3 regions of the Streptomyces sp. NPDC058000 genome follow, and region 3 is predicted to be linked to each of the others. Evidence: riboswitches for the same ligand, from Rfam matches in the RefSeq annotation. Region 3 holds a riboswitch; each other region holds the start of a gene.

Region 1 (4,043 bases), on a different contig from region 3:
ACGGCGGCAGCGCCGGCGGCTGGCCGATGCGCTGGCCGTGGCGGGCCGCGAACTCGGCGCCGCCGTCTACTTCGCCGTCTACCGCGAGGGCGAGGTGGAGGTGGTGGCGATAACCGACGATCCGGCGCGGCCGCCCGTCGAGGAATGGGCCGACTTCCGCTCCACCGCCCACACCCATGCGATCGGGCAGTGCCTCCTGGCGCAGCTCGACGAAGCGACCCGGAAAGAGCACTTGGCCCGCTATCCGGTGCAGTCGATGACGCCCTTTTCGGTGCGTTCCGAGGGTGATCTGCTGAATCGGCTGGCTACGGTGCGTCGCGGCCAAGTTGCCTATGATCGCCAGGAATATGCCTTGGGCACGGTGTGCTCGGCGATTCCCATCCGGGTCGGCTCCGCCGCCGCGACACTGGCGGTTTCTCTTCCTGCGACGGAAGCGCACCGATTGCATGCAGTTACGGAACGACTACGGAAAATGGCGGAGACGGTACTAACGACACTCGCCTTCTCTATCAGTATCTGAAAACTCACTCCTTGTGATCTGCCTGCATGTGACCGACGATGGCGTCAATAGGGCTTCCAGGGATGATTCCCGGCCATCTCCGATCAAGCGCGGGGCAGTGGTTGATGAACGACACGGTTCAGGCAGAAGTGATCATGAGCTTCCTGGTCTCGGAGGAGCTCGCCTTCCGGATCCCGGTGGAGCTGGAATTCGACAGCGCCGATCCCTACGCCGTCCGGCTCACCTTCGATCTCCCCGGGGATGCGCCCGTGACCTGGGTGTTCGGCCGTGAACTGCTGCTGGACGGGCTGAGCCGGCCGGCCGGCGAGGGGGACGTCCGGGTCGAGCCGTCCTCCCCCGAGCACCTCAGCGATGTCTACATCAGCCTTCAGGTCGGCGCCGAGCGGGCTCTCTTCCGGGCCAGCGCACCGCCGCTGATCGCCTTCCTGGATCGCACGGACCGCATCGTTCCGCTCGGCAAGGAGGAGGTCTGCGACACCCTGGAGGCCGCGCTGGACCGGATCCTTACGGAGGCTCCGGCCGGCTGATACCGCCGACCACAGCCCGTTCACTCCCCCTGTCGCCGCCGCCCGGCCAGCTGCCGATCGTCCCTGCCCTGTCGCCCCAACGCCCTTCGCCCGCCCGACCCTTCCCCCCTCGGCCCGTCTCGCTTCCGCGCTGCGCGCTCAGTGCTTACGGCGTCGCCCGTGCGCCGCGCGCCGCCCGCCGCGTCCCCCGATGGCCGGCACCCGCCCCGTCCCGCCCGGCACCGGACGATCCGCCGAGACCACCAGGGCTGCCAGCAGCGTGGTCACCGGCACCGACGCGACCAGCCCGATGCTGCCCACGAGGGTGCGGACGATCTCCTCCGCGACCACCTCGCTGCTGGCGACCGTACCGACGCTGCTCTGTGCGATCGAGAACAGCAGGAGCAGGGGCAGTGCGGCGCCCGCGTAGGCCATGACGAGGGTGTTCACCACCGACGCGATGTGGTCCCGCCCGATCCGCATCGCCGCGCCGTACAGCTTGCGCCAACCCGCCGACGGATCGGCCTCCTTCAGCTCCCAGACCGCCGCGGTCTGGGTCACCGTCACATCGTCGAGCACCCCCAGTGAGCCGATGATGATCCCCGCCAGCAGCAGACCGCGGATCTCGATGTTCGGGTACAGCCCGTGCACCAGACCGGTGGTGTCGTCCGTGTTGCCGGTCAGCAGCGCCCAGCGGGTGAAGATCGAGCCCAGCAGCCCGATGAGCAGCAGGGAGGCGAGGGTGCCGAGCACCGCCACGGAGGTACGGGCCGTCAGCCCGTGGCACATGTAGAGCGCGATCAGCATGATCGCGCTGCCGCCGACCATCGCCACCACCAGCGGATCGGAGCCCTGGAGGATCGCCGGGAGGATGAACAGCGTCAGCAGGCCGAAGCTGGTGGTCAGCGCCACCAGCGCCAGCACCCCGCGCAGCCGCCCGACGATCACCACCGCAACGGCAAAGATCGCGGCCAGCACCCACATCGGAACGGTGCGGTCGACGTCGGTCACCGCATACTGCAGATCCCTCGGCGCCTTGGGGGAGTAGGAGACGACCACGTCCTGCCCGGTCGTGTAGTGCCGCGGGGCGTCCGGCGTCACCACCGTCTGGAAGGTCCGGCCGGCGTTCTCCCCCGTGGTGACCTTGACCGTCGCCTGCTCGCAGGGCTTGTCGCGGGACGCGCCGGCGGCCGGCGGTTGGCCCCCGGGCGCGGTGGGCTGCGGCTGCTGCTCGGCATGTACCGCCGCGCAGTTCACCTCCTCGACCTTGGTGATCCGGGCCTTCTCGGTGGGTTGGTCGAAACCCACCCCCGACGGCTTGTGGGACGGCGCGCCACCGGGCCAGAGGACGATCAGACCGACCGCGACCGCGGCCGCGAACGGGATCAGGACGGCGGCGATGACCTTGCGCAGATGCCGGGAGACGGGGGCGGCCGGCCCGTGGCTGTGCGTGTGCGCAGGGCCGGCGGCGAGGTGCTGGGCTTCGGGAGGGCTCACCGCCCGATCATCGCAAGAACCCGTGGGCCCCCTGTTCACACCGCGGCATCGGCCGCTACCGTGGTGGCACCTTTGCAATCGCGGGAGCTCGGAGCACCGGGCTGAGAGGGCGCTGACCTCCGTCCCAGCGGTGTTTCACGTGAAACACCGGATGACGGAAGCCGCTGCGTCGACCGCCGAACCTGTTACCGGGTAATGCCGGCGTAGGGAGTTGGGTCTACATGACTCTGCAGGATGCACGCACGCCTGAAAACGGCTCGACCGACGGCGAAAAGCCGCAGATCGGCTGGCACAAGGGCTATGTCTCCGGATCGCGTCCGGACCTCCGGGTCCCGGTCCGGCGGGTGCACCTCACCAACGGCAAGGACGTGACGCTCTACGACACGTCAGGGCCGTACACCGACCCCAATATCGAAACCGACGTCCGCCGCGGGCTGGCGCCGCTGCGGGAGAACTGGATCATCGCGCGCGGCGACACCGAGGAGTACGCGGGCCGCCCGATGCGTCCCGAGGACGACGGGGTCAAGCACACCTCACCGCGCGGTGGCCTGCGGAACCTCGACGCGGTCTTCCCCGGCCGGCCGCGTCAGCCGCGCCGTGGCCGGGCCGGCACCCCGGCCACCCAGCTCGCGTACGCCCAGCGTGGCGAGATCACCGCGGAGATGGAGTACGTCGCCCTCCGCGAGAACGTCTCCCCCGAGTTCGTACGGGACGAGATCGCCGCCGGCCGGGCGGTGCTGCCGGCCAACGTCAACCACCCGGAGATCGAGCCGATGATCATCGGCAAGAACTTCCTGGTGAAGGTGAACGCCAACATCGGCAATTCCGCGGTCACTTCCTCCATCGAGGAGGAGGTGGAGAAGATGACCTGGGCGACCCGTTGGGGCGCCGACACGGTCATGGACCTCTCCACCGGCCGCAACATCCACACCACGCGCGAGTGGGTGCTCCGCAACTCCCCCGTGCCCATCGGCACCGTCCCCCTCTACCAGGCGCTGGAGAAGGTCGACGGCAAGGCCGAGGAGCTGACCTGGGAGATCTACAAGGACACCGTCATCGAGCAGGCCGAACAGGGCGTCGACTACATGACGGTGCACGCCGGTGTGCTGCTCCGCTACGTCCCGCTCACCGCCAACCGGAAGACCGGCATCGTCTCCCGCGGCGGCTCGATCATGGCGGCCTGGTGCCTGGCGCATCACCAGGAGTCCTTCCTCTACACGAACTTCGAAGAGCTCTGCGACATCCTCGCCGCCTACGACGTCACCTTCTCCCTCGGTGACGGCCTGCGTCCCGGCTCCATCGCGGACGCCAACGACGAGGCGCAGTTCGCCGAGCTGCGGACCCTCGGCGAGCTGAACACCATCGCCAAGCGGCACGGCGTGCAGACCATGATCGAGGGCCCGGGCCACGTCCCGATGCACAAGATCAAGGAGAACATCGACCTCCAGCAGGAGATCTGCGAGGAGGCCCCGTTCTACACGCTCGGCCCGCTCACCACCGACATCGCGCCCGCCTACGAC
Region 2 (4,043 bases), on a different contig from region 3:
GCCGTCCCGCCCCGCCGGCACTGTCGCCGTCGCCGTCGCCGCGGAGCCAGAGCACCGACCAGGCGGCGCCGGCCGGATCGCCGCGCCAGACCAGTTCGTCGGCGTCCACGTGGTGACCGGCGTACTGCACGAACCGCCCGAACTGCTCGGACCAGAAGTAGGGCACCGGGTCGTAGACCGTGCCCTCGGCCAGTCCGTGGGCGATGTTCTCGGCCACCGTGCGGGGCCCCTGGAGGGCGTTGTCCCAGTGGTGGACCAGCAGCCGGGTGCCGTAACGGGCCGACGGGAAGGAGGCGCAGTCGCCGACCGCGTAGACGTCGGGGACGGAGGTGCGCAGCCGCTCGTCGGCCAGGACCGAGCCGTCCGCGGGCGAGAGGGCGACGCCGGAGCCGGCCAGCCAGGCGGTGGCGGGCCGGGCGCCGACCCCGACCACGACGGCGTCGGCCGGCAGGGTGGTGCCGTCGGCGAGGGTCACCGCGCCGGGGGCGACGGAGTCCACCCGCACGCCGGTACGCAGATCCGCTCCGGCGTCCGCGTACCAGCCGGTCATGTACGCCGCGACCTCGGCGGGCAGGGCGCCGGCCAGCGGGTGGTCGGCGGCCTCGACGACGGTGACCTCGCAGCCCGCCTCGCGGGCGGCGGTGGCGAACTCCGCGCCGATCCAGCCGGCCCCCACCACCACGATCCGGTGCTGGGCGGCGAGCACCGGCCGCAGCCGCTCGGCGTCGTCCAGGGTGCGCAGCAGGTGGACGTCGGCCAGCCCCTCGCTGCCGGGGAGCCGGATCGGTTCGGCGCCGGTGGCGATGACGGCGTGGTCGTAGCGGATCGGGCCCCGGTCGGTCTCGACGACGTGCGCGTCCGGGCGCAGTGCGGTGACCGGGCTGCCGAGGTGGAGGTCGATGCCGAGGCCGGCGAAGTCGATGTCGAACGCGGAGCCGTCGGCCTTGCCGAGCAGCACCGCCTTGGACAGCGGGGGGCGGTCGTAGGGCTGGTGGGGCTCGTCGCCGAGGAGCGTGATCGCGCCGCGCCAGCCTTGTTCGCGCAGGGCCACGGCGGTCTGCACACCCGCCATCCCCGCGCCGGCGATCACCACGCGCGGCGTGCGGTCAGGGGCCTGGGGAGACTTGCTCTGCTCGCTCACCCACTCACTTTAGGACGGCGGACGACGCGGCCCGCAGCAGCGCGCAAGGAGATCTCTGACACAGCGTCATGCACCGTGGCGGCGGGGTCCGGTCCCCGGGCGCTCCCTTACGACGCGTCGCGGCCCGTATTAGGGTGGCGGCTGCACGCACTCGCGGGAGCCCGGACGGACCGGGCTGAGAGGGAGGCTGGACGGCCTCCGACCGTACGAACCTGATCCGGGTCATGCCGGCGAAGGGAGGGGCTGGACGCCCATGCATCCATCTGCCACACCATCGGACCCGCCGCGGCCGGACGGCCGGCACCCCGATGTGCTGGTCATCGGCGGCGGCATCATCGGGCTGGTCACCGCCTGGCGGGCGGCCGGCCGCGGACTGCGCGTCGCGGTGGCGGACCCCGCGCCCGGCGGCGGCGCGGCGGCCGTCGCGGCCGGCATGCTGGCCGCCGTCACCGAACTGCACTACGGCGAGGAGACCCTGCTGGGGCTCAACCTGGCCTCGGCGCGCCGGTATCCACGCTTCACGGAGGAGCTGGAGGAGGCGAGCGGGCAGCGGATCGGCTACCGGCGGTGCGGCACCCTGGCCGTCGCGCTGGACGCCGACGACCGTGCCCACCTACGGGAGCTGCACGCCCTCCAGGTCCGCTCGGGTCTGGACTCGCAGTGGCTGACCGGGCGCGAGTGCCGCCGACTGGAACCGATGCTCGCCCCCGGGGTGCGCGGCGGCCTCCGGGTGGACGGCGACCACCAGGTCGATCCGCGGCGGCTGACGAGCGCCCTGCTGGCCGCCTGCGAGCGGGCCGGGGTGGTCTTCCACCGGGCGTCGGCGGAGCGCCTGACGACCGCCGGCGGGCGCGCCGCGGGCGCCGAACTCGCCGACGGGACGCGGCTGGCGGCCGGTCAGGTCGTACTGGCCGCGGGCAGCCACAGCGGTCGGCTGGCCGGCGTCCCGGAGGCGGTGCGGCCGCCGGTGCGGCCCGTCAAGGGACAGGTGCTGCGACTGCGGCTGCCGAACCCGCCCCCGGGCGGCCAGGCGTTCCTCTCCCGCACCGTACGGGCCGTGGTCCGGGGCAATCCCGTCTACCTGGTGCCCCGGGAGAGCGGTGAACTGGTCCTCGGCGCCACCAGCGACGAGCTGGGCTGGGACACCACGGTCACCGCGGGCGGCGTCTACGAGCTGCTGCGGGACGCCCACGAGCTGGTCCCGGGCATCACCGAGCTGCCGCTGACCGAGAGCCGCGCCGGGCTGCGTCCCGGCTCCCCCGACAACGCGCCGCTGCTCGGGCCGACCGAGCTGCCCGGCCTCCACCTGGCCACCGGCCACTTCCGCAACGGTGTCCTGTTGACGCCGGTCACCGGTGACGTGATGGCTGAGGTGCTGGCCACCGGAACCGTCCCGGAAGAGGCCCGCCCCTTCTCCCCCGCGCGTTTCTCCCCCCTCACCCAGGGGGCAGCGCGCCTCCGCGCCCTTGAGGAGCAGCCCGTATGAGTGCCCCTAATACCCCCGGCACCCCCAGCAGCCCCGTTACTCCCGATGCCCTTGACGCCCCCGACGGCCCCACGGTGTCCGTCTCCGTCAACGGGGCGGCCCGCCGGATCCCGGGCGGGCTGACCCTCGACCGGCTGGTCGCCACGCTGTCCCGGGCGTCGGCCGGGGTGGCCGCCGCGGTCAACGAGACCGTGGTGCCACGCACCCAGTGGTCCACCACCGCGCTCGGCGACGGCGATCGCGTCGAAGTGCTCACCGCCGTGCAGGGAGGCTGAATCATGGCCATGGCCGACACCGCAGTGGAGCGGGGGACCTCCCCCGTGGCACCCACCGCCGACGCCGACCCGCTCACCATCGCCGGCACCGCGTTCCGGTCCCGGCTCATCATGGGCACCGGCGGCGCGCCCAGCCTCGGCGTCCTGGAGCGCGCGCTGCTGGCCTCCGGTACCCAGCTGACGACCGTCGCCATGCGGCGGCTGGACCCGACCGTGCAGGGCTCGGTGCTGTCCGTGCTGCAACGGAACGGGATCCGGGTGCTGCCGAACACCGCCGGCTGCTTCACCGCGGGCGAGGCGGTGCTCACCGCCCGGCTCGCCCGGGAGGCGCTCGGCACGGACTGGGTCAAGCTGGAGGTCGTCGCCGACGAGCGGACCCTGCTGCCCGACCCGGTGGAGCTGCTGGACGCCGCCGAGACCCTGGTGGACGACGGCTTCACCGTCCTCCCGTACACCAACGACGACCCCGTCCTCGCCCGGAAGCTGGAGGACGTGGGTTGCGCGGCGATCATGCCGCTCGGTTCGCCGATCGGCTCCGGCCTCGGGATCCGCAATCCGCACAACTTCCAGCTGATCACCGAGCGCGCGGGCGTCCCGGTCATCCTGGACGCGGGCGCGGGCACCGCCTCGGACGCCGCGCTCGCCATGGAGCTGGGCTGCGCGGCGGTGATGCTGGCGTCGGCGGTGACCCGGGCGCAGGAACCGGAGCTGATGGCGGCGGCGATGCGGCACGCGGTGGAGGCGGGCCGGCTGGCCCACCGCGCGGGCCGGATCCCCCGCCGCCACTTCGCGCTGGCGTCCTCGCCGATCGACGGTGTCGCGGAGCTGGACCCGGAGCGGCCGGCCTTCTAGGGGGCCGGTCCGGGTGGATCGTGGCCGGGTCCGCGGCGCCGTGGAAGTGGGGGCGGGCGGCGGGCTCAGGCCGGTCCGGCGGCCGCGCCCACCCGGTCCGCCGCCGCCCCGACCCCGTCCGCGAGTTCCGGCGGGGCGGTGAACTCCGACGGCGCGGCGGTGATCACCTCGTCCAGCAGGTCCCGGGAGGCCATCAGGGCCTCGATGGAGCCGGTGAGCCGGGCGCGCTCCCGGTGGAGCTCGCCGACCAGCTGCGGGCACGTGGGCACCAGCCGACCGTCGTCGTCCC
Region 3 (4,043 bases):
TACGGCGAAGGCGAAGCCTGCCGCGATGAGCAGCGCCCGCCGGACCATCGGCAGGTCCACTTCGCGCCAGACCTGCCAGGGCGAGGCGCCGAGGACGGCCGCTGCCTCCCGCAGCCGGCTGTCGACCGCCCGCAGGACGGGCAGCATCGTGCGGACGACAAACGGCACGCCCACCAGGGCCTGCGCGAGTGGCACCAGCCACCAGGAGGCCCGCAGGTCCAGCGGCGGCTTGTCGAGGGTGATCAGGAAACCGAAGCCGACGGTCACGGCGGAGACCCCGAGGGGCAGCATCAGCAGCCCGTCGAAGCCACGCAGGAGCCGGGTGATCATCGGTGTCCGCCCGGACGGACCGGTCTCCGCCCGGGAGCGGGTGAGTGCGGCCGCCGCCAGGCCGCCGATCAGGAGGGCGATCGCGGTGGCCGCCGCGCCGTAGGCGAGGGAGTTCCAGAGGGCGTCGAGGGGGGCGACGGCAAAGGTGCTGTCGGCGGACGCCGCGTCACGCAGCGTCTCGTAAAAGACCAGCCCGTAGCCGTCCGGCCCGGCGAAGGACCGCTCGACGAGCACGGCGAGTGGCAGGACGAGCAGCACGGCGATGAGGGCGAGCGTGCCCCACAGCAGCGCCCATTGGCCCGGGCCGTGCGGGCGGCGAGCGGTCCGGGAGGCGTCGACGAGTCGCAGGGTGGATTCGCGGCGTCGCACGGTCCAGGCGTGCAGCGCCAACAGGCCCAGTACGGCCGCGAACTGGATCAACGTCAGGACGGCGGCGGTGGGCAGGTCCAGGAAGTCGGCGGTCTGCCGGTAGATCTCCACCTCCAGCGTGGAGAAGGTCGGCCCACCCAGGATCTGCACGACTCCGAAGGAGGTGAAGGTGAAGAGGAACACCATCAGCGCCGCGGCGGCAACGGCCGGGCCCAGCGCGGGCAGCGTCACCTTCCGCCAGGCCGCGAACCGTCCGGCTCCCAGGACCCGTGCCGCCTCTTCCTGACGCGGGTCGAGCTGGGCCCAGAGTCCGCCGACGGTACGGACGACAACCGCGTAGTTGAAGAAGACGTGCGCCAGCAGGATCGCCCATACCGAGGTGTCCAGCCGAACGCCCCACAGGTCGTCCAGCAGTCCACCCCGTCCGACCAGCGCCAGGAAGGCGGAGCCGACGACGACGGTGGGCAGGACGAACGGCACCGCCACCACCGCCCTCAGCAGTTGCTTGCCGGGGAAGTCGAAACGCGCAAAAACGTAGGCGCCGGGCAGGGCGACCAGCAGCGTCAACGCGGTCGAGGCGGCGGCTTGCCACAGGGTGAACCACAGCACGTGGAGGACGTCCGGATCACCGAGCACCGCACTGAACCGGCCGAGCTGCCACTGTCCGCCGTCCTTCAGCCCCCGGCCGACGATCACGGCGACCGGGTACGCGAAGAACACCGCGAAGAAGGCGAGTGGCACGGCCATCAGCCCGAGCCGTACCGCCGTTCCTCGCGCGGGCCCCCTGCGGCGGCTGCGGGCTACTTCAGAACGAGCGAGGACCACTGCTTGATCCACTGGTCACGGTTCTTGGCGATCGTCTCCGGTGCGAGCGCCGCCGGCTTGTCGATCTTGGCGCCGTAGCGGGTGAACAGCTCCGGCTCCTTGGCGTCCGTGCGTGCCGGGTTGACGAACATCTGCAGCGGCATGTCCTCCTGGAACTTCTTCGACAGGAGGAAGTCGAGCAGCGCCTTGCCGCCCTTCTCGTTCTTGGCGCCCTTGAGCAGACCGCCGAATTCGATCTGCCGGAAGCAGGTGCCGGTCGCGACGCCGGTCGGGGCCTCCTTGGGGGCGGGGTTCTTGCCCATGACCTCGGCGGGCGGGCTGGAGGCGTAGGAGACCACCAGCGGCTTGTCCCCCTTGCCCTTGCCGGCGGCGGAGCCCGAGAAGCGCTCGTTGTACGCCTGCTCCCAGCCGTCGACGACCTCGACACCGTTGGCCTTGAGCTTCTTCCAGTAGTCCGGCCAGCCGGCTTCGCCGTGGGTGGCGATGGTGCCGAGTTGGAAGGCGAGCCCCGGAGAGGAGGTGGCGGAGTTCTCCGTGACGAGCAGCCCCTTGTACTGCGGCTTGAGCAGGTCGTCGAAGGTCTGCGGCGGCGCGAGCTTGTGCTGGGTGAAGTAAGCGCGGTCGTAGTTGACGCAGATGTCGCCGTAGTCGAGGGGCGTGACCCGGTGGGCGCCCTTGTCGAGCTGCAGGTCGGCCGGGACGCCGTCCAAGCCCTTGGCCTTGTAGGGGGTGAAGATGCCGGCGTTCAGGCCGCGCGAGAGCAGGGTGTTGTCGATGCCGAAGAAGACGTCGCCCTGCGGGTTGTCCTTGGACAGGATCGCCTGGTTGACGGCTTTGCCGGCGTCCCCGCCCCTGAGCACCTTGACCTTGTAGCCGCTTTCCTTCTCGAAGGCGGCCAGGACGGACTTGGAGGCGTTGAACGAGTCATGGCTGACGAGCGTGACGGTCTTGGCGTCGGCGCTGCTGCCGCCGGTACCCGAGCTGCCGCACCCGGCGAGTGCGGTCATACCGGCCGCGGCAGCCAGCGCTGCCGCGGTGATCCTGCTGGTGGTGCTCACTGATTCCTCCTGGCTGGCCAGGAAGAGACGCGGCCCCGCCCGGTGTCCGCTGCGTTCTGCGTCGGTGACGTTCGGCAACGGACGGTGGGCGGGGCGCAACAGCATGAGTGACGACCGAACTTCCTACCCGGAATGACCCGGGCGAGGTTCAAGGGTCTGCGGGCGCCGTAGGGCTACGACGTGTCCGCACTCTCAGCGCTGTGGCGCTCCCCTGTCGGAATGTGCATTTGTTCGACGACACCGTACCAGCGGGTGGCTCAGCGCTCCGAGGCGGCGAGCTGTCCGCACGCACCGTCGATCTCCTGGCCCCGGGTGTCCCGAACGGTCACGGGCACGCCGTGTGCCTCGATGGCCCGCACGAACGCCAGCTCGTCCTCGGGCCGCGAGGCGGTCCACTTCGAACCCGGCGTCGGATTGAGCGGAATGAGGTTGACATGGACCCGCTTGCCCTTGAGCAGCCGTCCCAGCAGGTCACCGCGCCATGCCTGGTCGTTGATGTCGCGGATCAAGGCGTACTCGATCGAGACCCGGCGACCGGACTTCTCGGCGTACTCCCACGCCGCGTCGAGCACCTCGCGGACCTTCCAGCGAGTGTTGACCGGCACGAGGGTGTCCCGCAGCTCGTCGTCGGGCGCGTGCAGCGACACCGCGAGCCGGCACTTGAAGCCCTCGTCGGCGAACCGCAGCATCGCCGGGACCAGCCCGACCGTGGAGACGGTGATGCCGCGCTGGGAGAGGCCCAGCCCGTCCGGCTCGGGGTCGGTCAACCGCCGGACGGCGCCGACCACCCGCTTGTAGTTGGCGAGCGGCTCGCCCATGCCCATGAAGACGATGTTGGACAGCCGCGCCGGCCCACCGGGCACCTCGCCGTCGCGCAGCGCCCGCATCCCGTCGACGATCTGGTGCACGATCTCGGCGGTGGAGAGGTTCCGGTCCAGGCCGGCCTGTCCGGTGGCGCAGAACGGGCAGTTCATACCGCAGCCGGCCTGCGAGGAGATGCACATGGTGACCCGGTCCGGGTAGCGCATCAGGACGGACTCGACGAGGGTGCCGTCGTGCAGTCGCCACAGGGTCTTGCGGGTGGTGTCGTCGTCACACGAGATGTGCCGCACCACCGACATCAGGTCCGGGAGCAGCTCCGCCGCCAGCTTCTCGCGCGCCGCGGCGGGGATGTCGGTCCACTCCGCAGGGTCGTGCGCGTAGCGGGCGAAGTAGTGCTGCGACAGCTGCTTGGCGCGGAACGGCTTCTCGCCGATCGCGGCCACCGCCTCGCGGCGCTCCACCGGGCTGAGGTCGGCGAGGTGCCGAGGGGGCTTCTTGGCGCCGCGGGGGGCGACAAACGTCAGTTCTCCCGGGGCGGGGCGGGCCATGAGCGGAAACTCCTCTGCGCAACGAGGCCGGGCGGCTTCTGCCGACGCGGAACCAGGGGCCGGACAGAGCCGGAACCAGGAGGCCTCACGG

Evidence for each region. A riboswitch is a leader RNA that binds a small molecule or an ion and turns the genes downstream of it on or off. The one in region 3 is predicted to bind thiamine pyrophosphate.
Region 1: it holds a riboswitch for thiamine pyrophosphate, as region 3 does, so the genes downstream of both, thiC (phosphomethylpyrimidine synthase ThiC) here and ACFVT2_RS23005 (thiamine ABC transporter substrate binding subunit) in region 3, are expected to answer to the same signal.
Region 2: it holds a riboswitch for thiamine pyrophosphate, as region 3 does, so the genes downstream of both, thiO (glycine oxidase ThiO) here and ACFVT2_RS23005 (thiamine ABC transporter substrate binding subunit) in region 3, are expected to answer to the same signal.

What each region holds. Positions count from the first base shown of each region.
Region 1 is NZ_JBHVQS010000001.1:361,979-366,021, reverse strand. Features, by position in the region: gene ACFVT2_RS01740 (IclR family transcriptional regulator) at 1-520, shown strand, start outside; gene ACFVT2_RS01735 (SsgA family sporulation/cell division regulator) at 625-1,047, shown strand; gene ACFVT2_RS01730 (YibE/F family protein) at 1,186-2,523, opposite strand; TPP riboswitch at 2,594-2,750, shown strand; gene thiC (phosphomethylpyrimidine synthase ThiC) at 2,745-4,043, shown strand, end outside.
Region 2 is NZ_JBHVQS010000087.1:671-4,713, forward strand. Features, by position in the region: gene ACFVT2_RS40385 (NAD(P)/FAD-dependent oxidoreductase) at 1-1,141, opposite strand, end outside; TPP riboswitch at 1,285-1,397, shown strand; gene thiO (glycine oxidase ThiO) at 1,395-2,627, shown strand; gene thiS (sulfur carrier protein ThiS) at 2,702-2,902, shown strand; gene ACFVT2_RS40400 (thiazole synthase) at 2,912-3,754, shown strand; gene ACFVT2_RS40405 (MerR family transcriptional regulator) at 3,820-4,043, opposite strand, start outside.
Region 3 is NZ_JBHVQS010000024.1:19,674-23,716, forward strand. Features, by position in the region: gene ACFVT2_RS23000 (ABC transporter permease) at 1-1,446, opposite strand, end outside; gene ACFVT2_RS23005 (thiamine ABC transporter substrate binding subunit) at 1,500-2,582, opposite strand; TPP riboswitch at 2,685-2,805, opposite strand; gene rlmN (23S rRNA (adenine(2503)-C(2))-methyltransferase RlmN) at 2,840-3,952, opposite strand.